One region of the Streptomyces sp. NPDC038135 genome, then DNA from elsewhere that is predicted to be linked to it. Evidence: riboswitches for the same ligand, from Rfam matches in the RefSeq annotation. Region 1 holds a riboswitch; each other region holds the start of a gene.

The links. A riboswitch is a leader RNA that binds a small molecule or an ion and turns the genes downstream of it on or off. The one in region 1 is predicted to bind cobalamin.
Region 2: it holds a riboswitch for cobalamin, as region 1 does, so the genes downstream of both, nicT (Nickel transporter NicT) here and ACZ7JA_RS00915 (ribonucleoside-diphosphate reductase subunit alpha) in region 1, are expected to answer to the same signal.
Region 3: it holds a riboswitch for cobalamin, as region 1 does, so the genes downstream of both, ACZ7JA_RS34830 (cobalamin biosynthesis protein) here and ACZ7JA_RS00915 (ribonucleoside-diphosphate reductase subunit alpha) in region 1, are expected to answer to the same signal.

What each region holds. Positions count from the first base shown of each region.
Region 1 is NZ_JBVJXS010000001.1:190,732-200,416, forward strand. It holds gene ACZ7JA_RS00890 (TetR/AcrR family transcriptional regulator) at 1-117, opposite strand, end outside; gene nagB (glucosamine-6-phosphate deaminase) at 308-1,093, shown strand; gene ACZ7JA_RS00900 (GntR family transcriptional regulator) at 1,295-2,059, shown strand; gene ACZ7JA_RS00905 (DUF3311 domain-containing protein) at 2,196-2,459, shown strand; gene mctP (monocarboxylate uptake permease MctP) at 2,456-4,084, shown strand; cobalamin riboswitch at 4,196-4,354, shown strand; gene ACZ7JA_RS00915 (ribonucleoside-diphosphate reductase subunit alpha) at 4,479-6,863, shown strand; gene ACZ7JA_RS00920 (ribonucleotide-diphosphate reductase subunit beta) at 6,863-7,876, shown strand; gene ACZ7JA_RS00925 (hypothetical protein) at 7,789-8,043, opposite strand; gene ACZ7JA_RS00930 (helix-turn-helix domain-containing protein) at 8,136-9,101, shown strand; gene ACZ7JA_RS00935 (bifunctional albaflavenone monooxygenase/terpene synthase) at 9,130-9,685, opposite strand, start outside.
Region 2 is NZ_JBVJXS010000003.1:462,459-472,143, forward strand. It holds gene ACZ7JA_RS10455 (YncE family protein) at 1-685, opposite strand, end outside; gene ACZ7JA_RS10460 (LCP family protein) at 850-2,412, opposite strand; gene ACZ7JA_RS10465 (helix-turn-helix domain-containing protein) at 2,911-4,254, shown strand; gene ACZ7JA_RS10470 (hypothetical protein) at 4,338-5,117, opposite strand; gene ACZ7JA_RS10475 (nucleoside hydrolase) at 5,757-6,734, shown strand; gene nicT (Nickel transporter NicT) at 6,894-7,979, opposite strand; cobalamin riboswitch at 8,009-8,213, opposite strand; gene ACZ7JA_RS10485 (LAETG motif-containing sortase-dependent surface protein) at 8,354-9,307, opposite strand; gene ACZ7JA_RS10490 (glycoside hydrolase family 13 protein) at 9,565-9,685, shown strand, end outside.
Region 3 is NZ_JBVJXS010000015.1:104,299-113,983, reverse strand. It holds gene ACZ7JA_RS34840 (inorganic phosphate transporter) at 1-965, shown strand, start outside; gene ACZ7JA_RS34835 (hypothetical protein) at 990-1,217, shown strand; cobalamin riboswitch at 1,343-1,481, shown strand; gene ACZ7JA_RS34830 (cobalamin biosynthesis protein) at 1,600-2,544, shown strand; gene ACZ7JA_RS34825 (cobyric acid synthase) at 2,541-4,049, shown strand; gene cobN (cobaltochelatase subunit CobN) at 4,046-7,696, shown strand; gene ACZ7JA_RS34815 (putative cobaltochelatase) at 7,693-9,685, shown strand, end outside.

The DNA.
Region 1 (9,685 bases):
GTTCCGCCAGAAGGCCGTCAGCGCCTTCTCCAGGGCGGTCGTCCGGTCGAAGGAGCGCGGGCGCCCCCGTGATCTCGACGGCCTGGCCTGCGCGTTCGTCTCCTGACCCGTCACCATGGAGTGCATTCTATAGCGATCCCTAGAGAAAGGTCCGTGCCGCGTAGTACAGTTTTAATGTAGCGATCGCTAGAAAACAAGGCGTGCGGCTCGCACCCCTCTTCCCGCGACCGCGCATTCTGTTAGATTGGTCTAAACCACATGGCACGTTTCCCAGACTTCAAGCCCTCTTGAGAACGGCAGGCCCAGCGTGGAAGTTGTCATCGTCCCGGACGCCGCGGCGGGCGGCGAGCTGATCGCCGAGTCCATGGCCGAGCTGCTGCGACGCAAGCCCGACGCGCTGCTCGGTGTGGCCACCGGTTCCACTCCGCTGCCCGTCTACCAGGCACTGGCGCTCAAGTGGCGCTCCGGTGCGGTGGACACCTCCGGGGCGCGCATAGCCCAGCTCGACGAGTACGTGGGGCTGCCCGCCGACCACCCCGAGTCCTACCGCTCGGTGCTGCGCCGGGAGGTGCTGGAACCGCTCGGCATCGGGATGGAGGCCTTCATCGGGCCGGACGGCACCGCCGAGGACGTCCAGGCGGCCTGCGAGGCCTACGACCGCGCGCTCGCCGAGGCGGGCGGCGTGGACCTGCAGCTCCTCGGCATCGGGACGGACGGGCACATCGGGTTCAACGAGCCGTGCTCCTCGCTCGCCTCGCGCACCCGGATCAAGACGCTGACCGAGCAGACCCGGATCGACAACGCGCGCTTCTTCGACGGCGACATCGCGCAGGTGCCGCACCACGTGATCACCCAGGGCATCGGCACCATCCTGGAGGCCCGCCACCTGGTGCTGCTGGCCACCGGCGAGGGCAAGGCGGACGCGGTCGCCGCCACCGTCGAGGGACCGGTCGCGGCCGTCTGCCCGGCCTCGGCGCTCCAGCTCCACCCGCACGCCACGGTGGTCGTCGACGAGGCCGCCGCGTCCAAGCTCAAGCTGGCCGACTACTTCCGCCACACCTACGCCCACAAGCCGGACTGGCAGGGCATATAGGGGGCGTCCGGCCCACCCGCCCCGGCGTGCCCCAGGCCTGCCGCCGGGGCCGCTGGACTAGACCAGCAGGGGGTGCGCCGGTATACAGAGGAGATCACGGAGCGTGCGGGTGGAGCCCGACACACGAAGCCGTGCCACGATGTGAGCCGTGGCCGACGGTCGGTCGGTCGCTTTCGGCACCCGGAGCCGGGAAGGCAGAGCATGAGCACCGACGTCAGCAGTGCGGAGCACGAGGCCGGCACGACCGTCCGTACCGCGCGCGTGCCCAAGTACTACCGCTTGAAGAAGCACCTGCTCGACATGACGGAGACGCAGGCGCCGGGCACGCCCGTCCCGCCGGAGCGCACGCTGGCGGCCGAGTTCGACACCTCCCGCACGACCGTCCGGCAGGCCCTGCAGGAGCTCGTCGTCGAGGGCCGGCTGGAGCGCATCCAGGGCAAGGGCACCTTCGTCGCCAAGCCGAAGGTGTCCCAGGCGCTGCAACTGACCTCCTACACCGAGGACATGCGCGCCCAGGGCCTGGAGCCCACCTCCCAGCTGCTGGACATCGGGTACGTCACCGCCGACGACCGGCTCGCCGAGCTCCTCGACATAACGGCGGGCGGCCGGGTGCTGCGCATCGAGCGGCTGCGCATGGCCAACGCCGAGCCCATGGCCATCGAGACCACCCATCTGTCGGCCAAGCGCTTCCCCGCGCTGCGGCGGTCGCTGGTGAAGTACACGTCCCTGTACACCGCGCTCGCCGAGGTCTACGACGTCCACCTCGCCGAGGCCGAGGAGACCATCGAGACCTCCCTGGCCACGCCGCGCGAGGCGGGTCTGCTCGGCACCGACGTGGGCCTGCCGATGCTGATGCTCTCCCGCCACTCGCTGGACCGCGGCGGCCAGCCGGTGGAGTGGGTGCGGTCCGTCTACCGGGGCGACCGGTACAAGTTCGTCGCCCGTCTGAAGCGCCCTCAGGACTGAACCGGCGAAGAACCTTCACGCTCCGCACGCGAAATCGATATGCCGATATGCGGACGAGGTCTTCCGCTGCCGTGACGGCGTCACCTAGATTGCCTGCGCATTACACAGGTGATCAGCGAGGGGACGGAGCCGTGGCATGTCCGAAACGCAAGAAGTGAGACCACCGGTGGTGACGCCGGTCCGGGTGATCATCGGGCTGTGTCTCGTCGCGCCCTTCGTGGCGATGCTGTGGGTCGGCTCGTACTCCAAGACGGACCCCGCCTTCATCGGGATCCCGTTCTTCTACTGGTACCAGATGCTGTGGGTGCTGCTCTCCACCGCGCTCACGATGCTGGCGTACCAGCTGTGGCAGCGTGACCAGCGCGCCCGCGGCGCCCGGAGCGGGGGTGCGGCGAAGTGAAGGACGGCGTCAACGGCGTCGCACTCGGCGTCTTCATCTTCTTCTTCCTGGCCGTCACGGTCGTGGGCTTCATGGCCGCACGCTGGCGCAGGGCCGACAACGAGCACTCCCTGGACGAATGGGGCCTGGGCGGACGGTCGTTCGGCACCTGGATCACCTGGTTCCTGCTCGGCGGCGACCTGTACACGGCGTACACCTTCGTCGCCGTGCCGGCGGCGATCTACGCGGCGGGCGCGGCCGGCTTCTTCGCCGTCCCGTACACGATCCTCGTCTACCCGCTCATCTTCACGTTCCTGCCCCGCCTGTGGTCGGTCTCGCACCGCCACGGCTACGTGACCACCTCGGACTTCGTGCGCGGCCGGTTCGGCTCCAAGGGCCTGTCGCTGGCCGTGGCGGTCACCGGCATCCTCGCGACGATGCCGTACATCGCGCTCCAGCTCGTGGGCATCCAGGCGGTGCTGGACGTGATGGGCGTCGGCGGCGGCGAGAACACCAACTGGTTCGTGAAGGACCTGCCGCTGCTCATCGCCTTCGGCGTGCTGGCCGCGTACACCTACTCGTCCGGTCTGCGCGCCCCCGCGCTGATCGCGTTCGTGAAGGACGCGCTGATCTACATCGTCATCGCGGTGGCGATCATCTACATCCCGATCAAGCTGGGCGGGTTCGACGACGTCTTCGCCAAGGCGGGTGACGCCTTCAGCCAGGTGAACCCGGCCACCGGCAAGCCGCGCGGCGCGCTCGCACCGCCGGAGGCGGGCCAGTGGACGTACGCCACCCTGGCGCTCGGCTCCGCGCTCGCCCTGTTCATGTACCCGCACTCGATCACCGCGACCCTGTCCTCCAAGAGCCGTGAGGTGATCCGCCGCAACACCACGATCCTGCCGCTGTACTCGCTGATGCTCGGCCTGCTGGCCCTGCTCGGCTTCATGGCGATCGCGGCCGGGGTGAAGGTCACCAACGGCCAGCTGGCGATCCCGCAGCTCTTCGAGAACATGTTCCCGGACTGGTTCGCGGGCGTGGCCTTCGCGGCGATCGGCATCGGCGCGCTGGTGCCCGCGGCCATCATGTCCATCGCGGCGGCGAACCTGTTCACCCGCAACATCTACAAGGACTTCATCAAGCCGGACGCCACGCCGAAGGAGGAGACCCGGGTCTCCAAGATCGTGTCGCTGCTGGTGAAGGTGGGCGCGCTGGTCTTCGTCCTGACGATGGACAAGACGGTCGCCATCAACTTCCAGCTGCTGGGCGGCATCTGGATCCTGCAGACCTTCCCGGCCCTGGTCGGCGGCCTGTTCACCCGCTGGTTCCACCGCTGGGCGCTGCTCGCCGGCTGGGCGGTCGGCATGGTGTACGGCACGCTCGCCGCGTACGGGGTGGCCTCGCCGACCCAGAAGCACTTCGGCGGCTCCGCGAAGGAGATCCCGGGCATCGGGGAGATCGGCTACATCGGCCTCACCGCGTTCGTGCTGAATGTCGTGGTCACCGTGGTGCTCACCTTCGTCCTGAAGGCCGTGAAGGCCCCGGAGGGCCTCGACGAGACCCGGCCGGAGGACTACACGGCGGACGCGGGCGACCCCGGCGTCGAGGTGGAGCTCCCGCCCGCCACCGCGGGAAGCGCCCACTAGCGCGACCGGTCACGGACCACCCGCAGCGGGCCGCCGAGGGCACCTCCCCCGGCGGCCCGCTGTCGTGCGAGTTGACCCTGCGGAGCCGTCGCAACACGCAGCAGGCACAACATGTGGGGGTGACACGACGGCCCGGCACTAGATGTATGCTCATGCTCGCTGTCGCCGCAGGGGAATCCGGTGCGAATCCGGAACTGTCCCGCAACGGTGTACTCGCGTGTCTCCGCACGCCTGTTCAGTCCGAGGACCTGCCGGCAGCACGCGCCCGGCCGTCCGGTCCGGGTGCTCATCGACGTCCGGGCCTCGTGGAATGGGCCGGGGACGCGACGCCGTGCGCGCTCGCGCTGCCCCCTGCCCTCCGCAAGGCCCCGTGCCGAGCGAGGGAGAGCCCCACGTGACCATCGCGCCAGCCGACCCGGCTTCAGCCACCCCGGCGAGCGGAGCCCCGGTGGAGACCGACGGTCCCGGTGCCGCACTGCTGCGGACCCTGACCGAGCTGACCGCCGACCTCCCCGACGCCGACCCCGGCCGGGTCGCCGCCGCCGCGCTGCGCGGCCGGTCCGCCCGGGCCGACGAGGCGGAGTTGCGCGAGCTGGCCACGGAGGCGGCCGCCGGGCTGATCTCCGAGGACCCCGCCTACTCCCGGCTGGCCGCCCGGCTGCTGACCGTCTCCATCCGCGCCGAGGCCGCCTCGCAGGGCGTCACGTCCTTCACCGGGTCGGTCGCCGTCGGCCATCGTGAGGGTCTCGTCGCCGACCGCACCGCGGAGTTCGTGCGGCTGCACGCCGAACGGCTCGACGCGCTGGTCGACCCGGCGGCCGACGACCGCTTCGGGTACTTCGGCCTGCGCACGCTGCACAGCCGCTACCTGCTCCGCCACCCCATCACCCGCCGGGTGATCGAGACGCCGCAGCACTTCATGCTGCGCGTCGCCGCCGGCCTGGCCGAGGACGACACCGCCCGCTCCGTGGACGAGGTCGCCGCGCTGTACGGCCTGATGAGCCGGCTCGACTACCTGCCCTCCTCCCCCACCCTCTTCAACTCCGGCACCCGGCATCCGCAGATGTCGTCCTGCTACCTCCTCGACTCCCCGCTGGACGAGCTGGACTCCATCTACGACCGGTACCACCAGGTCGCCCGCCTCTCCAAGCACGCCGGCGGCATCGGCCTGTCCTACTCCCGCATCCGCGGCCGCGGTTCGCTGATCCGGGGCACCAACGGGCACTCCAACGGGATCGTGCCGTTCCTGAAGACGCTGGACGCCTCGGTGGCCGCGGTGAACCAGGGCGGCCGGCGCAAGGGGGCCGCCGCGGTGTACCTGGAGACCTGGCACTCCGACATCGAGGAGTTCCTGGAGCTGCGGGACAACACCGGTGAGGACGCCCGCCGTACGCACAACCTGAACCTCGCGCACTGGATCCCGGACGAGTTCATGCGCCGGGTCGACGCCGACGAGCGGTGGTCGCTGTTCTCCCCGGCGGACGTGCCGGAGCTGGTCGACCTGTGGGGCGAGGAGTTCGACGCCGCGTACCGCAGGGCGGAGGCCGCCGGGCTCGCGCGGAAGACGATGCCCGCCCGGGACCTGTACGGCCGCATGATGCGCACCCTCGCGCAGACCGGCAACGGCTGGATGACCTTCAAGGACGCCGCCAACCGCACCGCCAACCAGACGGCGACCGCGGGCCACGTCGTGCACTCCTCCAACCTGTGCACCGAGATCCTCGAGGTCACCGACGACGGCGAGACCGCGGTGTGCAACCTGGGGTCGGTCAACCTCGGCGCCTTCGTGGACACGGCGGCCGGCGACCTCGACTGGGAGCGGCTCGACGAGACCGTCCGCACGGCCGTCACCTTCCTCGACCGCGTGGTCGACATCAACTTCTACCCGACCGAGCAGGCGGGCCGGTCGAACGCCAACTGGCGTCCGGTGGGCCTGGGCGCGATGGGCCTGCAGGACGTCTTCTTCAAGCTGCGGCTGCCCTTCGACTCCGCCGAGGCCAGGGCGCTGTCCACGCGGATCGCCGAGCGGATCATGCTCGCCGCGTACGAGGCGTCCGCGGACCTCGCCGAGCGCAACGGCCCGCTGCCGGCCTGGCGGAAGACCCGCACCGCCCAGGGCGTGCTGCACCCCGACCACTACGGCGTCGAGTTCACCTGGCCGGAGCGCTGGGCGGCGCTGCGGGCGCGGATTGCCGAGGTGGGGATGCGCAACTCGCTGCTCCTGGCCATCGCGCCCACGGCCACCATCGCGTCCATTGCGGGCGTGTACGAGTGCATCGAGCCGCAGGTGTCCAACCTGTTCAAGCGCGAGACGCTCTCGGGCGAGTTCCTCCAGGTGAACTCCTACCTGGTGGACGAGCTCAAGCGGCTCGGCGTGTGGGACGCCCAGACCCGTGAGGCGCTGCGCGAGTCCAACGGCTCGGTGCAGGGCTTCACCTGGGTGCCGCAGGACGTCCGCGACCTGTACCGCACGGCGTGGGAGATCCCGCAGCGCGGCCTCATCGACATGGCGGCCGCCCGCACCCCGTTCCTTGACCAGGCGCAGTCGCTGAACCTCTTCCTGGAGACGCCGACCATCGGCAAGCTCTCCTCGATGTACGCGTACGCCTGGAAGTCCGGGCTGAAGACGACGTACTACCTGCGCTCGCGCCCGGCGACGAGGATCGCCCGCGCCGCCCGGGCGCAGACCCGAGCCACCGTCCCCGTGCAGCAGATCGCCGACCCCGACGCGGTCGCCTGCTCCCTTGAGAACCCCGAGTCCTGCGAGGCCTGCCAGTGATGACCAGCGAAGCCAAGAACCTGCTCGACCCGGGCTTCGAGCTGACTCTCCGCCCGATGCGCTACCCCGACTTCTACGAGCGCTACCGGGACGCCATCAAGAACACCTGGACCGTCGAGGAGGTCGACCTCCACTCGGACGTCGCCGACCTCGCGAAGCTGACGCCGGCCGAGCAGCATCTGATCGGCCGTCTGGTCGCCTTCTTCGCGACGGGCGACTCGATCGTCGCGAACAACCTGGTGCTGACCCTCTACAAGCACATCAACTCCCCCGAGGCCCGGCTCTACCTGAGCCGCCAGCTCTTCGAGGAGGCCGTGCACGTCCAGTTCTACCTGACGCTGCTGGACACCTACCTGCCCGATCCAGACGACCGGGCGGCGGCGTTCGCGGCGGTGGAGAACATCCCCTCCATCCGGGAGAAGGCCGGGTTCTGCTTCAAGTGGATCAACGAGGTCGAGAAGCTGGACCGGCTGGAGTCCAGGGCCGACCGCCGCCGCTTCCTGCTGAACCTCATCTGCTTCGCCGCGTGCATCGAGGGTCTGTTCTTCTACGGCGCCTTCGCGTACGTCTACTGGTTCCGCAGCCGGGGTCTGCTGCACGGTCTGGCCACCGGCACCAACTGGGTGTTCCGGGACGAGACGATGCACATGTCGTTCGCCTTCGACGTGGTCGACACCGTCCGCAAGGAGGAGCCGGACCTGTTCGACGACGAGCTGCGCGGGCAGGTCACGGACATGCTGCGGGAGGCCGTCGAGGCCGAGCTGCAGTTCGCGCGCGACCTGTGCGGTGACGGCCTCCCGGGCATGAACACCGAGTCGATGCGGCAGTACCTGGAGTGCGTCGCCGACCAGCGCCTGACGCGCCTGGGCTTCGCCCCGGTGTACGGCTCGGAGAACCCCTTCTCCTTCATGGAGCTGCAGGGCGTTCAGGAACTGACGAACTTCTTCGAGCGCCGCCCGTCGGCGTACCAGGTGGCCGTGGAGGGCACGGTCGACCTGGACGAGGACTTCTGAGCCTCCTTCTCCCGGCTCACCACGTCCCGGGCCTCCTGAGCCTCCCTGAGCTGCCGGTCGACCCGCCTGTCGCGGGCGATGCCGAGCACGGACGGGAGGATCAGGAGGACCAGGATGCCGAGGGTGGCGAGCATTCCGATCAGGCCTTCGATCTGGTTTCCGGTCATGACACCACTGTCGCGCCGGATACTCCTTACCGACAGTGGCAGTACTGCCGTACACCCTCGATTTACTGCCAGCTTCGGGGCACACTGGCAGCATGCTGAGGAACGTGGCGGCAGTGCTGCTGGACGGCGTGCACCCCTTCGAGCTGGGCGTGGTGTGCGAGGTGTTCGGCATCGACCGCAGTGACGAGGGACTGCCGGTGTACGACTTCGCGGTCGTCTCGGCGGAGGGCCCCGCCCTGAGCACCCATGTCGGCGGGCTCACCGTGTCGACGCCGTACGGTCTGGAGCGGCTGGAGGAGGCCGATCTGATCGCGGTGCCGGCCGGGAGCGACTACGTGACCCGGGACTATCCCCCCGCGCTGCTCGACGCCCTCGTGCGGGCCGTGGCGCGGGGCACCCGGGTGCTCAGCGTGTGCTCGGGCGTGTTCGTGCTCGGCGCCGCCGGACTGCTCGACGGGCGGCGGTGCAGTGTGCACTGGCGGCAGGCGCGGGAGCTGGCGCTGCGCAATCCCCGGGCGATCATCGAGCCGGACGTCCTCTACGTCGACGAGGACCCGGTGATCACCTCCGCCGGCACCGCGGCCGGCATCGACGCCTGTCTGCACCTCGTGCGCAAGGAGCAGGGCCCGGAGGTGGCCACGAAGATCGCCCGGCGCATGGTCGTGCCGCCGCACCGGGACGGCGGTCAGGCGCAGTACATCGAGCGGCCGCTGCCCGAGACCCCGTGCGACACGGTCGGCGAGGTGCTGGTGTGGATGGAGGGGCACCTCGGCGAGGAGGTGACCGTCGAACAGCTCGCCGCCCGCGCCCACATGGCGCCGCGCACCTTCGCCCGCCGCTTCCAGCAGGAGACGGGGACCACCCCCTACCGCTGGCTGCTGCGCCAGCGGGTGCTGCTGGCACAGGAGTTGCTGGAGGGCACGGACGAGACCATGGACGCCATCGCCTCCCGCACCGGCTTCGGTACGGCGGCGGCGCTGCGCCACCAGTTCGTCCGCGCCCTCGGCACGACCCCCAACGCCTACCGGCGCGCGTTCCGCGGCCCGGAGGCCGCCTGAGCGCGCCGGCAGCGGCGGCCTGGGCGGCCTACCAGGGCACCGGCTTCAGCAGCAGCTTCTGCGGCCGGAGCGTGATGCCCACCCGGGTGGTGTCGTCCGACCCGCCGGCCTGCTCGAAGCGGTACTTCGCCGAGAGCGCCGCGGTGATCAGGGTGAGCTGGGCCATGGAGAAGTGGTCGCTGGGGCACTTGCGGTTGCCGACGCTGAAGGGGCTCATCGCGTACTTCGGCACCTCCTTGGCCCGCTCCGGCAGCCAGCGGTCGGGGTCGAAACCGAGGTGGTCACCGTAGGAGCGGGCGTCGCGCTGGATGGCGTAGGGGCTGTAGACGATGTCCGCGCCCTCCGGAATGCGATAACCGCCGAGCGTGGTGTCGGTGGTCGCGCGCCGCGTCAGAATCCATACGGCGGGGCGCAGCCGCATGGCCTCCACGACGACATTGTTGGTGTGCGTGAGGCGGCGGACGTGCTCGAATCCGACGGGCCGGCCGCCGGTCACGGATTCGACCTCCGCGCGCACCTTCCGCGCGTGTTCCGGGTGTTCCGCGAGCACCTGGAGCAGCCACATGATCGTGGAGGCGACTGTT
Region 2 (9,685 bases), on a different contig from region 1:
CGTCCTGGCCGTCCGGGGTGAGGGCGGCGTCCGCGTAGGAGCCGCCCTTCTCGGCGGACACCCTGATCTTCGGGGTGCCGGAGGAGATGTCGTAGACGACGATCGGGCCGGAGCTGATGTTCGCGTCGAGCGCCAGCAGCGTGCCCGGGTTGCCGGGGGCCGCGTAGAGCCGGGGCGGGCTGGAGAAGTCGTGGCCGTCGTCGAGGCCGAGGGTGACCGCCGGGGTGCCGGCGGTCAGGTCGACCACGCCGAGCCCCGAGTCCCACTGGTCGCCGTAGCCGAACCAGAGCCTGCCGTCGGCGAGGGCCAGGCGGGACGGGGCGGTCCCGGCGCCGGTCGGGTACTCGGCGGTCTGCCGGAGCGTGCCGGTGTCGATCGCGACGATCTTGTCGGCCTCCTGCACGGCCGCGTACAGGGTGCCGCCGTCCGGGCTCAGCTCCAGGTCCCTGACCTGGCCGAGGCCGGAGACGGTGCCGACGACCTGGCCCGCGTAGTCGGTGACGACGATCTGGCTCTTGTAGCTGTCGCTGAGGAAGACCTGCTGGTGGAGGCCGTCGACCACGGTGTCGTCGACGTTCCAGACCGGGATGGACCGGTCGGTGTCGGCGTACGACGGCGCGGCGAGCGCCATCGAGCCGATCATGGCCGCCAGGGCGGCGGCCGCGGGAAGGGTGCGTATGCGCACGCTGATTCGAACCCCCCGGAACGAATGAGGAGATGGGGCGCCACGCGGCACGGCTGGTGTGAGAGCCCCCTGGGCGCCGGGCGTGGCGAGTGAGCGAAGACTAGGTCACGCCGTCGGTGAAAGCGCTGGTGGCCCCGGGTTTCTTTGCCTCCGGGATACCAGCTCTACCAGGTGAAACCCGGCTGAACCGGCATGCAGGCGTCGGTCTTGCCGCCGTTCAGCACGGCCGCGGACTCAGGTGCCTTGGCCGGCGCCGCGGACTTCGGGTAGGCGCCGCCGCTGCGCCAGTCGGGGCCCACGGTCAGCGTGACGCCCTTGACGTCGGTGGACGGGCGCACCTGGGTCAGCGGGATGCCGAGGGCCTTGGCCACGGCCTGGGCGTCGCCCTCCAGGCGGTGGCTCGTGTACAGCACGGTCGTGGCGGTTCCCGTGGCGGGCGTGACATCCGCGGCGGCCTTGGTGAACCCCTGGTCCCGCAGCGCCTTGACGACGGCGTCGGATCGGTGGAGCACGGGGGCCTCGGCGGTGGTGCCGGTGCCGTTGCGGACCCGCACGGCGAGGGCGCCGGCGGGGGCGGCGGGGTCGTCCGACACCTGCTCGGTGAGCTGTCGCCCGGCCTTGCCGTCGAGCGGGGTGTCGGTGCGGACCATGGAGATGAGCTGGTCGGCGTCCTCACCGGCGGGCACCAGCCGGTTGCGGTCCTGGGCCCACTGCACGGTGGGCAGCGTCGTCATGGTGATCCGCTCGGTGGGGACCTTCTGCAGCTCGGTCGACAGGTCGTACAGCTTCTTGACCGTGCCGAGGCCCTCGTCGACGGTGAGCGCCTTCGTCGCGGTCTCCGCGAGCCGGCGCATCTCGGTGGGGTTGCCCAGGGTGGCGTTCTCGCGGAGCTGGCGGACCATCGCGTTCATGTACATGTGCTGGGCGTGGGTGCGGCCGATGTCGGTGCCGTCCTCGAAGCCGTAGCGGGTGCGCAGCCACTGCAGGGCCTGCTCGCCCTTGACGTACGTGGTGCCCGCCTTCAGCTTGAGGCCCGAGCCGTGGCCCTCGGAGGTGTGCGACCAGACGTTCTCCTTGACGCAGACCGGGACGCCGCCGATGGCGTCCGCCATCGAGACCACGCCGGAGAAGTCGACCATCATGAAGTGGTCGATGTGGATGCCGGTCAGCTTCTCCCAGGTGGCGACGGTGCAGCCCGGGCCGCCCCGGCCCAGCGACTCGTTGGCCATGGCCAGGGTGAGCGCGCCGTACACCTTGCCGCCGTCCGGGTCGGTGCACCTGGGGATCGGGATCATCGTGTCGCGCGGCAGGCTGACCACGGACATGTCGCCGCGGTCCGCCGAGACGTGCAGGAGCATCTGCACGTCCGCGAGCGGTGGGCGGCCCACGTCGGCTTTGGAGCCGCCGAGCTTCAGGTCCGCCGCGGTGTTCCGGCTGTCCGAGCCGAGCAGCAGGATGTTCAGCGGGGTCTGGCCCGCGGCGTTCGGCGCGGCCTTGGGCGGCGTGGAGTCGCCGAGGTTCAGCCGGGCCTTGGTGATGTTGGCGTTGAGGTGCTCGTAGTAGAGGTATCCGGCGACCGCGCCGCCGAACACGAGGGCCGCCAGGGTGAAGGCCGTCCAGCGCAGGATCCGGCGTCCGCGGCGCGGTCTGCCGGAGGTGCCGTCGTCCTCGTGGCCGTCGTCGTCCCGGCCGCGGCCGGCCGGCCGCGCCTGTGCGTCCAGCGTCATTCTCTGCCTTCCCACCCCGACGGCGCCTGCCGCGTCTCCGGCTGCACCGGATCGCACACATTATCGGCGTGACGCGATGAGTTGGGGTGAGTGGTGAGATATGCCACTCCCGTACAACCTTCACAGGGGTTGACGAACTCGGCCTGACTCGTCAGTAGTTCGGATGCGGGGAGAAGGTCTCAGGGCAGGGTCCGGCCCGCGGCCGGCGGGGCCGGTGCGATGTCCGCGGCCCGGGCCGGTCCCGCGTTGGCCGCCGTGACCAGCGCCGCCACGGCGAGCACGGCCGCGGCCACGCCCCGGGCGGTGGGCTTCCGCCCGCCCGGACGGAGCCGGGCGGGGGCCGGTGCGCAGGGGCGGCCGTAGGGTTCGGATGTACGTCCGGGCACGTCGACCTCGCAACGACAGCGACCTGTTAAACATGCTTAATCCGCCGTTTAACCTAGAGGCTGACGGACGCGAACGGCAAGGCCTGCCAAGCGAGTTGAGGGTGACGGGGAGATGCCGGAACGGGATGATCCGCAGGTCGTGGGGCGGCGCGTGCAGCAACTGCGCACCGAACGCGGTCTCACGCAGCGGCAGTTGGCCGAACCGGCCTACACGCCCGCCTACATCTCCACCCTGGAGGCGGGCCGGGTCCGCGCTTCCGACGAGGCGCTGCGGCACATCGCGGGCCGGCTCGGGGTCGCCTTCGAGGAGCTGGCCGTCGGCCGGCCCGCGCACCTGGCCACCGCCCTGCGGCTGCGGCTCGCCGAGGCCCAGCGCGCCCTGGCGGACGGCGACTGCGAGGAGGCGACCGCCCGGTACTCCGGGCTGCTCGCCGAGGCGGAGGGCCACGGGCTGGTCGCCGAGCAGGCCACCGCGCTGCTCGGACTCGGCGAGACGGCCCTGCAGTCGGGCGAACTGGGGCGGGCCCGCGAGCACTTCGAGCGGGCCGAGGAGCGCCTGGCCGGGGAGTCGCTGCCCGTCCGGGTGCCGGCGGTCCGCGGCCGGGCCGTCTCCCACTACCTCGCCGGTGAACTCCGGTACGCCGTCTACCTCCTGGAGACCGCCCTCGACGAGCTGAACCGCGGCGGCCTGCACGACCCGGACGCCCTGCTGCTCCTCTACGCGAGCGTCATCGGCCCGTACATGGACATGGGCGCCCACGCGCGCGCCGCCCAGGCCGCCGAGTTCGCCCTCGCGCTCGCCCCGCGGGTCGCCGACCCGGCGCTGATCGCCCGCATGCACCGCACCGTCGCCCGCACGCTGCTCGCCGAGGGCCGGCTCGCCGAGGCCGACGCCTCCCTGGCCAAGGCGGCCGAGCTGAACCGGCAGCTCCAGCTCCGCACCGAACTCGCCAACTGCCACTGGATGCGCGGCTACGTCTGCGCCCAGAACGGCGAACTGGAGCGTGCCGAGGCCGAGCTGCGGCAGGCGCTCGCCATGTTCTCCCGGACCCGGGCGGCCCTCTACGGCAGCCAGGCCGCCGTCGAGCTGGCCGACGTCCTGCACCGGCAGGGCAGGTCCGCGGAGGCGGCCGAGCTGCTGAACGGGGTCCTCGGGGACTTCTCCTCCGAGCGCGGCGCCGTCCACGCGGCCGCCGCGCACCGCCTCCTCGGCATCATCGCCGAGGACGACCGGGACACCGAGGCTGCCGAAGAGCACTACGTCCGCGCGCTCAGCCTGCTGGAACGGGCCGGGGCGGCCGGCGACCTCGCCGACCTGTGCCGCCTGCTGGGCGACCTGCTGCGCCGCACCGGCCGGGTGGAAGCGGCCCTCGACGCCTACCGCACCGGCCTGGGCCACCGCACGGCCCCGGGCACCACCACCCTCGGCCCGGCCCCGGCCCAGCCCCCGCTGTGACGGCGGCAGGAGCGGGCGCGGCACGGTCGTCCGGCGCGGGGCGGCGCCGGACCGGGCTCGGTTGAGGGCGCCGTCCCGGCCGCTCAGACCTCGGCGCGGCCCTGCTTGCGGATGTCCGCGAGGCGCATGGCGCCGATCTGGACGGCCGCCTGGGTCGCCTCGTTCGGTACGTCGCCCAGACCGCCGTTGGTGAGCGCGAAGGAGTCCTCCCCGACACGGACGGCGGCCACGTCCATCGTGAGGACGACGTCCTGGCCGTCGGACGTCATGGTGTAGAGGGTGAGCCGCAGGCCCTGGCGGGCGTCGCCGACCTCCGGCAGCGGGGCGTCCTGCACCTGGACGTCCTCCACCAGGCCGTTCTCCGTGGTGGCGGTGAACCGGGCGCACCGCTCCGGCATCGTCCGCAGCCAGGCCAGGGCGGCGTCGACGTCGGCCGGGCGGCGCGCGCCGATCTGGTAGCGGAGCTGGGCGTCGGTGTCGGCGTCGTCCAGGCCGACGGCGACCCGGGCGGGGGCGCCGAGGAGCTCGTCCGCGTACAGCGCGTCGAGCAGGCGCTGGCACTCCGCGGTGCGGGAGCTCGCCTTGAGCAGGCCGTCGCGCCAGGTGGCCGCCCCGCGCGTCGCGGACCAGGGTGCGCCGAGGTCGTTCTGCGTCAGGAGCGCTGCCCTGGCCTGGTCGTCGGTGAGCAGGCCGTCCCCTCCGCCGGACGCCTTCGGTGTGGGCGAGGCCGCGTCGACGGTGGGCAGCGGCTGCTCGGCGGTCGGCGGGTGCTCCAGGCCGAGGGCGGCGCAGCCGGTGAGGGCGAGGAGACCGGCCGCGAGAGCGGCGAGCGGGAGGGCACGGGGGCGTATCGCGGCGGTCATCGGGGGGGCCTCCTGTGCGGACCGGTGGTGGTGCCACCTCTCACGCCACCACCGCCCACACCGGCCCACCAGCGCGACGGGCCGTCCGGGTGAGAGGACGCGCCGGCTGGCACGGATGCTCGGTGCGCGTGCCGCACGGCATTCCGGGCGCCCTGGAGTGTCCGGCTCCGGGCGTCCGGGCGGCGCCGGCTGGAACGCGCGCATGGTGTCGAGCCTCGCCGCGGCCGCCCTGAAGCGTCCGGCTTCGGGCCGCCGGGAGCGTGGGCCCGGTCGTGGCGGCGGTGCGCGGCTGGTCCGGCGGCAGGGGCGCCCGGCCGGGCTTCGGTCCGCCGCGCGTCGTGACCGCCCCGCGGCTTCGGGATGCCGGGGTGGAGCTGCCCGGCTTGAGGCGTGTTCCGGGGCTTCCGGGCGGGTCAGGGCGGTGGGGTCCGGCTTGGCGGCGGGCGTCCCGTTCTTCGGTCGGCCCCGGGCGTCCGGCCACCGCCTCGGTACCGGCTTGTTCCGGCGCTCGCCGTGACCGCCCCGCGGCTCTCAGGGCGCCGCCCAGGGCAGGTCGCCGCGCGGCCGGGGGCCGGGGGCCGGGGGCGGTCGTAGGCTGAGGGGGCCTTCGGGGGGAGTTCCTGGTGGAAGGAGACCGTCGTGGCCGGGCAGGCCGGTATTCCTGTGATCATCGACTGTGACACCGGCGTCGACGACGCCCTGGCCCTGCTGTTCGCCGTACGCCACCCGGGCCTCGACCTGCGGGCCGTCACCTGCGTGGCCGGGAACACGGACGTGGACGGGGTGGTCCGCAACACCCTGACCGTGCTGGAGCGGGCCGGCGCCCCGGACATCCCGGTGGCGCGGGGCGCCGAGCGCCCGCTGATCGAGCCGGCCCGCTCGGCCCGGCACGTGCACGGCTCGGACGGGATGGGCGACCTGGGCCTGCCCGCCCCCACCCGCGCCCCCGCCGACGTGGACGCCGTGTCCCTGCTGCGCCGGGAGATCCTGGCCTCGCCCCGCCCGGTCACCCTCGTGCCCACCGCGCCGCTCACCAACATCGCCCTGCTGCTGCGCACCCACCCCGAGGTGACCCGCAACATCGAGCGGATCGTGTTCATGGGCGGCGCGGTCGCCACCGGAAACGCCACGCCCGTCGCCGAGTTCAACGTCTGGCACGACCCCGAGGCGGCGGCCGTGCTGCTCACCGCCGGGGTGCCGATCACGATGTACGGGCTGGACGTCTTCATGCGGGTCGTCGTGCCCGGCGCCGACGTGCACCGGCTGCGCGGCAGCGCCGACCCGGGCACCCGGCTGGCCGGGGATCTCCTCGCCCACCGGCCCACCGCGCAGGGCGGCGACCCCGAGGCCGAGGAGGCGGGCGGACTCGGTGACGCGGGCGCGGTCTGCGCGGTCGCCGACCCGGCGGGCATCGCCACCCGGCTGCTGCCGGTGGAGGTCTGCCTGGCGCCCGGCCCGGCCCGCGGCCAGACGCTGGTCGACCGCCGCCCCCGCCCCGGCGAGTCCGAGATCCACGAGGGCGCCCGCGAACAGCCCCTGGTGGACGTCGCGCTGGACGTGGACGTGGACCGGTTCGTGAAGCTCTACCTCGAGACGGTCGAGGGGCCCCCGGCCTAGGCCGGCGCAGGCCGCCGACCCCGGCTCAGTCGGACGCCGCCGGGACCTGTGCCGTCCCACCGACCCCGGGTCAGTCGGACGCCGCCGGACCTGTGCCGTCCCACCGACCCCGGGTCAGTCGGACGCCGCCGGGACCTGTGCCGTCCCACCGACCCCGGGTCAGTCGGACGCCGCCGGGACCCGTGCCGTCCAGCGCTCCTCCACCCGCGCCAGCCGCCAGTACGCCAGCGCCGCCGCCCACACCACCACGAACAGCCCCACGATGACGTAGCCGACGCTGTCCAGGTCCAGCCCGGCGATCCAGCCGGTCACGGCGTCGCCCAGGGCGAACTTCTCGTGCAGGACGCCGACCAGCTCGATGGTGCCGATGAGGAACGCGACGGCGATGGACAGCCCGGTGATCGTGAGGTTGTAGAAGACCTTGCGCACCGGGTTGGAAAACGCCCACTGGTAGGCGAAGTTCATGAACGTGCCGTCGAGGGTGTCGAACAGGCTCATCCCGGCGGCGAAGAGCAGCGGCAGGCACAGGACCGCGTACCAGGGCAGTCCGGCCGCCGCGCCCGAACCGGCCATCACCATCAGCGTGACCTCGGTGGCCGTGTCGAAGCCGAGGCCGAACAGGAAGCCCAGCGGGAACATCTGGCCCGGCCGCGAGATGGACTTGGTCAGCCGCCCGAGGACGCGGTTCATGAACCCCCGCGAGTCCAGGTGCTGTTCCAGCTCACCCTCGTCGTACGTGCCGGACCGCATCGCCCGGAACACCCTCAGGATGCCGGCCAGCGCGACCAGGTTGAGGGCGGCGATGAGGTAGAGGAAGGCGCCGGAGATCGTCGTGCCCATGAAGCCGAGCACCTGGTGGGTGCGCGAGTGCTCGTCCATGACCCGGCCGGCGAGCCGGGTGCCGCCCGCGATCAGCAGGGCCAGCAGCACCACCACGCCGGAGTGGCCCAGCGCGAACCAGAAGCCCACCGACACCGGCCGCCTGCCGTCGGCCATCAGCTTGCGGGTGGTGTTGTCGATCGCGGCGATGTGGTCGGCGTCGAAGGCGTGCCGCATGCCCAGGGTGTAGGCGGTGACGCCGAGGCCGACGCCGAAGACGTCCTGGCCGACCTTGTAGTGCCCGGGGGCGACGAGCAGGAACAGCACCCCGAAGGCGACGACGTGCAGGGCGGCGATCACCCCCAGCAGCCCCGCCGTCCTGATCGTGTCCTCGCGTCGCCATCGGAAGGCAGCGGCATCGGCCATCGGATTCACGCTCCAGCACCTCGTGGATCATCTCGTGAGCTGCCGTGGCCGGTCTCCTGGCTTACGGGGTGGTGCGTTCGCCGTCCCTGCCTTCCCAGCCGTGGACACGGCCAGTGGCCCGGCGGACGCCGGACGGGACGGGAACTCCCCGATCACAGTGGCGAGGGCCGCGTCGGCATGGACCCTTGAGGGGCCGTCACCGACTTCCCGAGCACCACGGCCCGCCCACCGTAGGCGGGTGAACGCCCGTCCGCCTAGCCGGGCACCGGTGCGGGTACGCAAGATCACATGCGAGACGCCCCCGCCGTCCCGCGGGCCTTGCGGCTGCCGCGGGACGGCGGGGGTCGTGGTGGGCCGGGTGGAGGGCCGGGCCGTCAGCCCTGGGCGCCCCGCCTGCGGCGCGAGACGAGCACGAAGGCGGCTCCGCCGGCGACCAGCACGGCGGCCCCGCCCGCGATCAGCCCCGAGTTGCCGCCGCCACCGGTCTCCGCGAGGTCGCCCCCGTCGTCGCCCCCGTCCGGGGTGGGCGCCGAGCCGGCCCGCGACTCGGAGGCGGACGGGGCCGGCGCCGACTCCGTGGCGGCCGGGGACGGCGCGGCGGACGACTCCGAGTCGCTCGGCGTGGACGGCTCCGACGTGCTCGGCGCGGGCGACGCCGAGTCGTCCGCGGGGGCGCTCGGCGACGGGGACTGCGGCTGCTCGGGCGTGGTGGCGCAGTCCTTGGTGCCGCCGTTCCAGGCCGCGATCAGCTTGTCCTTGATGACCGGGTGGTCCGGGCCCTTGGGCAGGTCCCCGTGCTCGAAGCCGTCGTTCGCGCCGTTCTTGCCGTCGAATTTGACCGCGCCGCGGTAGAGGTCGATCTGCGCGAAGCAGCCCGCGTCCGGCACCGCGATGTCGAGGGAGTCGGTCTCGCCCGGCTTCACGGCCACGGTGTCGAAGTCGACGAAGACCTGCTCGCCGGAGGTGGCGAAGCTCGCGCCGTGGGCCAGGTAGGAGGCCAGCGAGGCGGTGCAGCCCGCGGCGCCCCCGGCGGCACGCACCTTGACGTGGACCTTGCCGTCCTCGGTCGGCCGGAGGTTCTGGTCGTCCACCTTCACCGAGTCGAAGAAGTTCACGCCGTCCAGCGAGAACTGGCAGCGGTCGGTGCCGGTCTCGGTGCCCGCGCCGGTGCCGGGCGCGTAGTGGCCGCCGGACCTCCAGCCGTCACCGCCGTGCGCGCCGTGGGCCCAAGCGCCGGAGGCGGCGGCGACCGAGGCGGCGCAGAGGGCGAGTGACGCGGCGCCCGTCCCCAGCAGGCGGCGCGCGGTGACACGTCTGGCTATGGACATGGGTATCCCATCGCAGAAGCTCGAGTGAGCGAAGAAGTCAGAAGAGACACGCGGCCCATTGGTCACATGCGCCACAGTGTGAGGCCATGGTGATCGGCCGTGTTGAAACCTGTCAACCTGCGTGTATGCAGAGGGCGTTCATGGCTCCGTCACAACTTCGTCACACGGGGAAGGATCCACTCCCCATCACCTGAAGGTTCCCTTTCCGGGCAATGTGGACAGGCTCTGTACTGTCGTCCTTCCCGAAGGGAGTCCGCATGGCAGACCTCTCGTCCCGGAACCCGGACTGGTGGCGCCAGGCCGTCGTGTACCAGGTGTATCCGCGCAGCTTCGCCGACGCCGACGGCGACGGGCTCGGCGACCTCAGGGGAGTCGCCC
Region 3 (9,685 bases), on a different contig from region 1:
CCTCCCACGCCCTGATGGGCGGCCTGATCGGCGCCACCGTCGCCTCGGCGGGCTTCGGCGCCGTCCACGGCGACGTGCTGGTCACCAAGGTGCTGCTGCCGGCGGTCGCCGCCCCGGTCGTGGCCGGCCTGGCCGCCATGCTCGCCACCCGCTTCTCCTACGGGATCGGCGGCAAGGCCGAGGGCGAGGCCTCCCGCAAGGGCTACCGCGCCGGCCAGATCGCCTCCGCCGGACTGGTCTCCCTCGCCCACGGCACCAACGACGCCCAGAAGACCATGGGCATCATCACCCTCGCGCTGATCGCGGGCGGCGCCATCGCCCCGGGTTCCAACCCTCCCACCTGGGTGATCCTCTCCGCGGGCATGGCCATCGCGCTCGGCACCTACATCGGCGGCTGGCGCATCATCCGCACCATGGGCAAGGGCCTGACCGAGCTGCAGCCGCGCCAGGGCTTCGCCGCCCAGACCAGCGCCGCCACCGCCATCCTGGCCTCCTCGCACCTCGGCTTCTCGCTGTCCACCACGCACGTCGTCTCCGGTTCGGTGATGGGCGCGGGTCTGGGCCGCAAGGGCGGTGTGGTCCGCTGGTCCACCGCGACCCGGATGGCCGTCGCCTGGGTCCTCACCCTCCCGGCCGCCGCCCTGGTCGGCGCGCTCGCCGAGTCCGTCACGGACCTGGGCGACTGGGGCACCGCCCTCGTCGCGGTCTTCCTGGTCGGCTCCAGCGCCGCGATCTGGAAGCGCTCCCGCCGCGAGGTCGTCGACCACACCAACGTCAACGGCACCGACGAGGCCGCGGAGCCCGCGGGTGTGGTGACCGCCGCGATCGCCGCGGTGACCCCGCCGCCGGCCGGCGTCACCCTCACCGAGGGGCCGGCCATCACCTTCCCGGCACAGTCGAGCGGCCCGGCCCCGGCCACCGCCGAAGTCACCGCACCGGCCGTCCCGCCGGCCGCCACCGTCTGACCCGGTTACCGGAGGAAAAGCAACATGAAGATCGACTGGGCGGCCATCGGCTCCGTCCTCGGCGTCAGCCTCGCCTTCACGGTGGGCCTGGTGGCCCTGTTCACCCTCGGCGTCAACGGCCTGTCCCGGCGCGAGCGGGCGGCCGCGCAGGGCGGCTCCGCGACGCTCGCCGTCACCGGCGCGTACGTGTGCTTCGCGGCGTGCGCCGCGGCCGTGGCCTACGGCATCTACCTGATCGTGGCCAAGCCTTAAGGCAGGCCGTCCCCGAAGAGGCTCTCCGCCGGTGTGTTCCGGCAGGGAGCCTCTTCTCGTGTCCGGATCCCGCCGGTGTGGGGCTCGGCACACTCTCCCCCCGCAGGTCACAGGCAAGTTGACGGCCCTTCCGGGCCCGTGGTGGACTGCCCGGGCCATGTACGGCGGCAGGAGAGGAAGCCGGTGCGAATCCGGCGCGGTCCCGCCACTGTCACCGGGGAGTGATCCCCGGGAGCCAGGAACTCTCACCGCCGGCTTCGTCGAACCAGGGCGTGGACACCCTGAGTGAGGACACCGATCGCCATGCTCGGCCGCAGATCGAGGGCCCGTTCCAGGGCCCGCAGCGAGAGTTCCGCCCCCGCGCCCACGGCCGGCTGAGCCGATGGGTGCCGATCGCGCTTACGCGTACGGCGCCGCCGCCGGCCTTCTCGGCGACCTGCTCCTCGGCGATCCGCGCCGCGGGCATCCGGTCGCCGTGTTCGGGCGGGCGGCCGCTGCCGTGGAACGCGTGCTGTGGCACGACCATCGCGGCTGGGGCGCGCTGCACACCGCCGTCTGCGCCGGCGGCGCCGTGGCCGCCGGGCTCGTCGCCCAACGGGCCGTGCGCCGCTCCCCCGTCGCCTCCGCCGCGCTGATCGGCGTGGCCACCTGGGCCGTCGTCGGGGGCACTTCGCTGGCCCGCGAGGCCCGGGCGATCGGGCGCGCCCTGGAGGCCGGTGACGTGCCGGCGGCCCGCGCGCGGCTGCCGCACCTGTGCGGCCGGGACCCGCAGGCGCTGGACGCCGACGGGATCGCCCGGGCCGTGGTCGAGTCCGTCGCCGAGAACACCTCCGACGCCGTCGTGGGCGCGCTGGTGTGGGGCGCCGTCGCCGGCGTGCCGGGGCTGCTCGGGTTCCGGGCCGTCAACACCCTGGACGCGATGGTCGGTCACAAATCGCCGCGCCTGCGCCGCTACGGCTGGGCCTCGGCCCGGCTCGACGACCTCGCCGGCTGGCCGGGGGCCCGGCTGACGGCCGCGCTCGCCGTGCTGGCCGGACCGGACCCGCGGGGCGCCGTACGGGCCTGGCGGGCGGACGCGGCGAAGCACCCGAGCCCCAACGCCGGACCCGTCGAGGCGTCGTTCGCGGGCGCGCTCGGGGTGCGGCTCGGCGGGACGCTCTCCTACGCCGGGCGGGTGGAACACCGGCCGGTGCTGGGCGGCGGCACCGGGCGGGCCGTCCGGGTCACCGACATCGACCGGGCCGTGACGCTCTCCCGCCGCGTCGGCCTGCTCGCGCTCGGCGTCACCGCCGGTGCGCGCCTCCTCGTGAAGGGACGTGGCAAGTGAGCGGTGGGCTCCTCGTCGCCGGCACCACCTCCGACGCCGGCAAGAGCGTCGTGACGGCCGGGATCTGCCGCTGGCTGGTGCGCCAGGGCGTCAAGGTCGCGCCGTTCAAGGCGCAGAACATGTCCCTCAACTCCTTCGTGACGCGCGAGGGCGCCGAGATCGGGCGGGCGCAGGCGATGCAGGCGCAGGCCTGCCGGGTGGAGCCGACCGCGCTGATGAACCCCGTGCTGCTGAAGCCGGGCGGTGAACAGAGCAGCCAGGTGGTGCTGCTGGGCAAGCCGGTGGGCGAGATGAGCGCGCGCGGCTACCACGGCGGACGCCAGCAGCGGCTGCTGGGCACGGTGCTGGACTGCCTGGCCGAGTTGCGGGGCACGTATGACGCGGTGATCTGTGAGGGCGCCGGTTCGCCGGCGGAGATCAACCTGCGGCGGACGGACATCGTCAACATGGGGATCGCGCGGGGCGCGCGGCTGCCCGTCCTCGTGGTCGGCGACATCGACCGCGGCGGCGTCTTCGCCTCCTTCTTCGGCACCCTCGCCCTGCTGTCGCCCGAGGACCAGGAACTGGTCGCCGGGTTCCTGGTGAACAAGTTCCGGGGCGACGTCTCCCTGCTGGAGCCCGGCCTCGACATGCTCCACGGCCTCACCGGGCGGCGGACGTACGGCGTGCTGCCGTTCCGGCACGGGCTCGGCATCGACGAGGAGGACGGGCTGCGGGTCTCCCTGCGGGGCGCCGTGCGGGAGTCCACGGTGGCTCCCCCGGCCGGTGCGGACGTGCTGCGGGTCGCCGTGTGCGCGGTCCCGCTGATGTCCAACTTCACCGACGTGGACGCGCTGGCCGCCGAACCGGGCGTCGTGGTGCGGTTCGTGGACCGGCCGGAGGAGCTGGTGGACGCGGACCTGGCGGTGATCCCGGGCACCCGCGGGACCGTGCGGGCGCTTCGGTGGCTGCGCGAGCGCGGCCTCGCCGACGCGCTCGCGCGACGGGCCGCCGAGGGGCGCCCGGTGCTCGGGATCTGCGGCGGCTTCCAGATCCTGGGCGAGCACATCGAGGACGAGGTCGAGTCGCGCGCCGGCGCCGTCGACGGGCTCGGCCTGCTGCCCGTGCGGGTGCGGTTCGCCCGGGAGAAGACCCTCGCCCGCCCGGCCGGGCGTGCCCTCGGCGAGCCGGTCGAGGGGTACGAGATCCACCACGGGGTCGCCGAGGTCGTCGGCGGGGAACCCTTCCTGGACGGCTGCCGGGTGGGTTCCGTGTGGGGCACGCACTGGCACGGCTCGCTGGAGTCGGACGGCTTCCGGCGCGCCTTCCTGCGCGAGGTGGCGGCCGCCGCGGGACGCCGCTTCGTACCGGCCCCGGGCACCTCGTTCGCCGCGCTGCGCGAGGAGCAGCTCGACCGGCTCGGCGACCTGATCGAACAGCACGCGGACACGGACGCGCTCTGGCGGCTCATCGAGTCGGGCGCGCCACAAGGACTGCCTTTCATTCCACCGGGAGCGCCCGCATGAGCACAGTGTTGTTGTTGTCGACCGCCGACACCGATCTGCTGGCGGCCCGGGCCTCCGGCGCCGGGTACCGGACCGGCAATCCGACCCGGGTGGACGTGGCCGGGGAACTGCCGGGGCTGATCGAGGGCGCCGACCTCGCCGTCGTGCGGCTGCTCGGCGGCAAGCGGGCCTGGGAGGACGGGCTGGCCGCGCTGCGGACGTCCGGCGTCCCGACCGTGCTGCTGGGCGGCGAGACGGTGCCGGACGCCGAGCTGATGGCCGAGTCGTCCGTGCCGGCGGGCGTGGTGGCCGAGGCGCTGAGGTACCTCGTCGAGGGCGGCCCGGACAACCTGACCCAGCTGGCCCGGTTCCTCTCCGACACCGTGCTGCTCACGGGCGAGGGCTTCGAGGAGCCGCGGAAGATGCCGGAGTTCGGCGTCCACGGCTCGTACCCGCTGCGCGACGGCCGCCCGACGGTGGGCGTGCTGTTCTACCGGGCGCACGAACTGAGCGGCAACACCGCCTTCGTGGACACGCTGTGCGAGGCGATCGAGGCGCGCGGCGCCAACGCCCTGCCGGTGTACTGCGGTTCGCTGCGCGGCGCGGACCCCGGCCTGTACGAGCTGCTGGGCCGGGCCGACGCGCTGGTCGCCACCGTGCTCGCGGCCGGCGGCACGCACGCCTCGCAGGCGTCCGCGGGCGGCGACGAGGAGTCCTGGGACGTAGGGGCGCTCGCCGCTCTCAACGTGCCCGTGCTGCAGGGCCTCTGCCTCACCTCCTCGCGCGCCGCCTGGGCGGAGTCGGACGCCGCCCTCTCCCCCATGGACGCGGCGATGCAGGTGGCCATCCCGGAGTTCGACGGACGGCTCGTCACCGTGCCGTTCTCCTTCAAGGAGCAGGGCCCGGACGACGTGCCGGTGTACGTCGCCGACCCCGAGCGGGCCGCGCGGGTCGCCGGGATCGCCGTACGCCACGCCGAGCTGGCCCACAAGCCGAACGCGGAGAAGCGGATCGCGCTGGTCTTCACCGCCTACCCGACCAAGCACTCCCGGGTCGGCAACGCGGTCGGCCTGGACACGCCCGCCTCGGCGGTCCGGGTGCTGGACGCGCTGCGCGACGCCGGCTACGCGGCCGAGGGGTACCCGGACAACGGCGACGAGCTGATCCACCGGCTGATCGCGGCCGGCGGCCACGACGTGGAGTGGCTGACGGAGGAGCAGCTGGCCGCCGCGCCCGCCCGGGTGCCGCTCGCCGACTACCGGGAGTGGTTCGGCAAGCTCGACCCGGAGCTGCGGGACGCGATGCTCGAGGCGTGGGGCGAGCCGCCGGGCGGCCTGTACGTGGACGGCGACGACATCGTGCTCGCCTCCCTGCGGTTCGGGAACGTCGTCGTGATGATCCAGCCGCCGCGCGGCTTCGGCGAGAACCCGATCGCGATCTACCACGACCCGGACATGCCGCCCTCCCACCACTACCTCGCGGCCTACCGCTGGCTGGAGAACAGCTTCGGCGCCGACGCGATCGTGCACATGGGCAAGCACGGCACCATGGAGTGGCTGCCCGGCAAGGGCCTGGGCCTGAGCGGCGGCTGCGCCCCGGACGCCGTGCTCGGCGACCTCCCGCTCGTCTACCCGTTCATCGTCAACGACCCCGGCGAGGGCACCCAGGCCAAGCGGCGCGGGCACGCCACCGTGGTCGACCACCTGGTGCCGCCGATGGCGCGCGCGGACACCTACGGCGACCTGGCCAAGCTGGAGCAGCTCCTGGACGAGTACGCGCTCGTCTCGGACCTGGACCCGGCGAAGGCGCCGGCGGTGCGCGCCCAGATCTGGACGCTGGTCAAGGCCGCCGAGCTGCACCACGACCTGCACGTGGACGAGCAGCCGGACGACGCCGAGTTCGACGAGTTCGTCATGCACATCGACGGCTACCTGTGCGAGATCAAGGACGTGCAGATCCGCGACGGACTGCACGTCCTCGGCGGCGGCCCGGAGGCCGACCCGCGGGTGAACCTGGTCCTCGCCGTGCTGCGCGCCTCCCAGGTGTGGGGCGGGCAGGCGAACGCGCTGCCGGGGCTGCGGGCGTCGCTCGCCCTGCACTACGGGCTGGTGGAGAAGGAGCTGCTGGCCGAGCCGGGGGCGCCGGTGAAGGTGCCGGTGGAGCTGACGGACCGAGTCGACGGCCCGTCCCGGACGGCGGCCGACACGATCGACCTGCTGGAGCGGCTCTGCCGGCGGATCGCGGAGGGCATGGAGGCCAGGGCGTGGGACCGGGCGGCCGTGCCGGCCGTGCTGGGCGACGTGCTCGGCGCCGAACTCCCCGACGCCGTCGCGGTGCTGGAGTTCGCCTGCGACGAGGTCGTGCCGCGCCTCGCCCGGACCACCGACGAGATCGGTCACATCCTGCGGGCGCTGGACGGCGGTTACGTGCCCGCGGGACCGTCCGGTTCGCCGACCCGGGGCCTGGTCAACGTGCTGCCGACCGGCCGGAACTTCTACTCCGTCGACCCGAAGGCGATCCCGTCCAGGCTGAGCTGGGAGGTCGGCCAGTCGCTGGCGGACTCGCTGGTCCAGCGGTACCTCCAGGACACCGGGGAGTACCCGAGGTCGGTGGGCCTCACGGTGTGGGGCACCTCCGCGATGCGCACCCAGGGCGACGACATCGCCGAGATCCTGGCGCTGCTCGGCTGCCGTCCGGTCTGGGACGACGCCTCGCGCCGGGTGACGGGCTTCGAGGTGATCGGCCCGCAGGAGCTGGGCCGGCCGCGCGTCGACGTCACGGTCCGCATCTCCGGCTTCTTCCGGGACGCGTTCCCGCACGTGGTCGGGCTGATCGACGACGCGGTCCGGGCGGTGGCCGCGCTGGACGAGCCGGCCGAGGTCAACTACGTGCGGGCGCACGTGGAGGAGGACACGGCGGAGCACGGCGACCGCCGGCGGGCGACCGCCCGCATCTTCGGCTCGAAGCCGGGCGCGTACGGCGCCGGCCTGCTGCCGCTGATCGACGCCCGCAACTGGCGCTCCGACGCCGACCTCGCCGAGGTGTACGCGGTGTGGGGCGGTTACGCCTACGGGCGCGGGCTCGACGGCCGGGCGGCGCGCGGGGACATGGAGACCGCGTTCAAGCGGATCGCGGTCGCCGCGAAGAACGTCGACACCCGCGAGCACGACCTGGTCGACGCCGACGACTACTTCCAGTACCACGGCGGCATGGTCGCCATGGTGCGGCACCTGACCGGCGCCAACCCCGAGGCCTACGTGGGCGACAGCGCCGTACCCGACCAGGTGAGGACCCGCACGCTGGGCGAGGAGACGCACCGCGTCTTCCGGGCGCGGGTGGTCAACCCGCGCTGGATGGCGGCGATGCGCCGGCACGGCTACAAGGGCGCCTTCGAGATGGCGGCGACCGTGGACTACCTGTTCGGCTACGACGCCACGGCGGGCGTGGTCGACGACTGGATGTACGAGAAGCTCAGCGCGGAGTACGTCTTCGACCCGGAGAACCGGGACTTCATGAAGAAGTCCAACCCGTGGGCGCTGCGCGGCATCACCGAGCGGCTGCTGGAGGCGGCGGACCGGGGCCTGTGGGCCGAGCCGGACGCGGACACGCTGGAGCGGCTGCGCGCCACCTATCTGGAGCTGGAAGGCGACTTGGAGGGCGACCAGTGACCACCCCGTTCCCGTTCACGGCCGTTGTCGGTCAGGACGATCTGCGGCTCGCGCTGCTGCTGAACGCCGTGTCCCCGGCGGTCGGCGGCGTGCTGGTGCGCGGCGAGAAGGGCACCGCGAAGAGCACGGCCGTACGCGCCCTGTCCGCGCTGCTGCCGGAGGTGGCCGTCGTCCCCGGATGCCGGTTCTCCTGCGATCCGGCGGCGCCGGACCCGTCCTGCCCGGACGGGCCGCACGAGGCGGGCGCCGGGGACGCACGGCCGGCGCGGATGGTCGAGCTGCCGGTCGGCGCCTCCGAGGACCGGCTGGTCGGCGCGCTCGACATCGAGCGGGCGCTCGCCGAGGGCGTGAAGGCCTTCGAGCCGGGCCTGCTGGCCGACGCCCACCGCGGGATCCTGTACGTGGACGAGGTCAACCTCCTGCACGACCACCTCGTGGACCTGCTGCTGGACGCCGCCGCGATGGGCGCCTCGTACGTCGAGCGCGAGGGCGTCTCGGTGCGGCACGCCGCCCGGTTCCTGCTCGTCGGCACCATGAACCCCGAAGAGGGCGAGCTGCGGCCGCAGCTGCTGGACCGGTTCGGGCTGACCGTGGAGGTCGCGGCCTCGCGGGAGCCGGACGAGCGGGTGGAGGTCGTGCGGCGCCGGCTGGCGTACGACGACGATCCCGGCGCCTTCGCGGCGCGCTGGGCCGAGGAGGAGGCCGCCGTCCGGCAGCGGATCGCCGCGGCCCGGGAGCTGCTGCCCCGGGTGCGTCTCGGCGACGGCGCGCTGCGGCAGATCGCGGCGACCTGCGCGGCCTTCGAGGTGGACGGGATGCGCGCCGACATCGTGATGGCGCGTACGGCGACCGCGCTCGCCGCGTGGGCGGGGCGGACCGACGTGTTCGCCGAGGACGTCCGGCAGGCCGCGCTGCTCGCGCTGCCGCACCGGCGGCGGCGCAACCCGTTCGACGCGCCGGGTCTGGACGAGGACAAGCTGGACGAGACGATGGAGCAGTACTCCGGCGAGGACGACGGCGAGGGCGACGACGACCCCGACCCCGGTCCCCAGGGCCCCGGCGGCGGAGGGCAGCCGGCGCCGGACAGCGGTCCGCAGGGCGACGGCGGCGCGGCCGCGCGGCCCGAGGCGGGCGAGGGCGGGCAGCCGCAGCCGTCGGGCGGGCAGGAGCAGTCGGCGGTGCGGGCCGCCGAGCCGTTCCGCACGAAGGTGCTGAGCGTGCCCGGCATCGGTGAGGGCGCGACCGGCCGGCGCTCGCGGGCGCGCACCGAGCACGGGCGGACCACGGGCGCCCGGCGGCCCCGGGGCGCGCTGACCAAGCTGCACCTGGCGGCGACCGTGCTGGCCGCGGCGCCGCACCAGCGGGCGCGGGGGCGGTCCGGGCCGGGGCTCGTGGTCCGCCGGGACGATCTGCGGCAGGCGACCCGGGAGGGGCGCGAGGGCAACCTCGTGCTGTTCGTGGTGGACGCCTCCGGGTCGATGGCGGCGCGGCAGCGGATGAGCGCCGTGAAGGGCGCGGTGCTGTCGCTGCTCCTCGACGCCTACCAGCGGCGGGACAAGGTGGGCCTGGTGACCTTCCGGGGGTCCGCCGCGGACGTGGCGCTGCCGCCGACCTCGTCGGTGGACGCGGCGGCGGCCCGGCTGGAGTCGCTGCCGACCGGCGGCCGCACGCCGCTGGCGGCCGGGCTGCTGAGGGCGCACGAGGTGCTGCGGGTGGAGCGGCTGCGGGACCCGGCGCGGCGGGCGCTGGTCGTGGTGGTGACGGACGGCCGGGCCACCGGCGGAGGGGCGGCGCGAAGCGCCTCCGGCCGGGGTGGTGGCCGGGCGACGGGTGGGACGGAGCCGGTGGCGCTGGCGGGGCGGGCGGCGCGGCTGTTCGCGGCGGACGGCGTCGCCTCGGTGGTCGTGGACTGCGAGTCGGGGCCGGTGCGGCTCGGGCTCGCCGGGCAGCTCGCGGGCGAGCTGGGCGGTACGGCGGTGACGCTGGAGG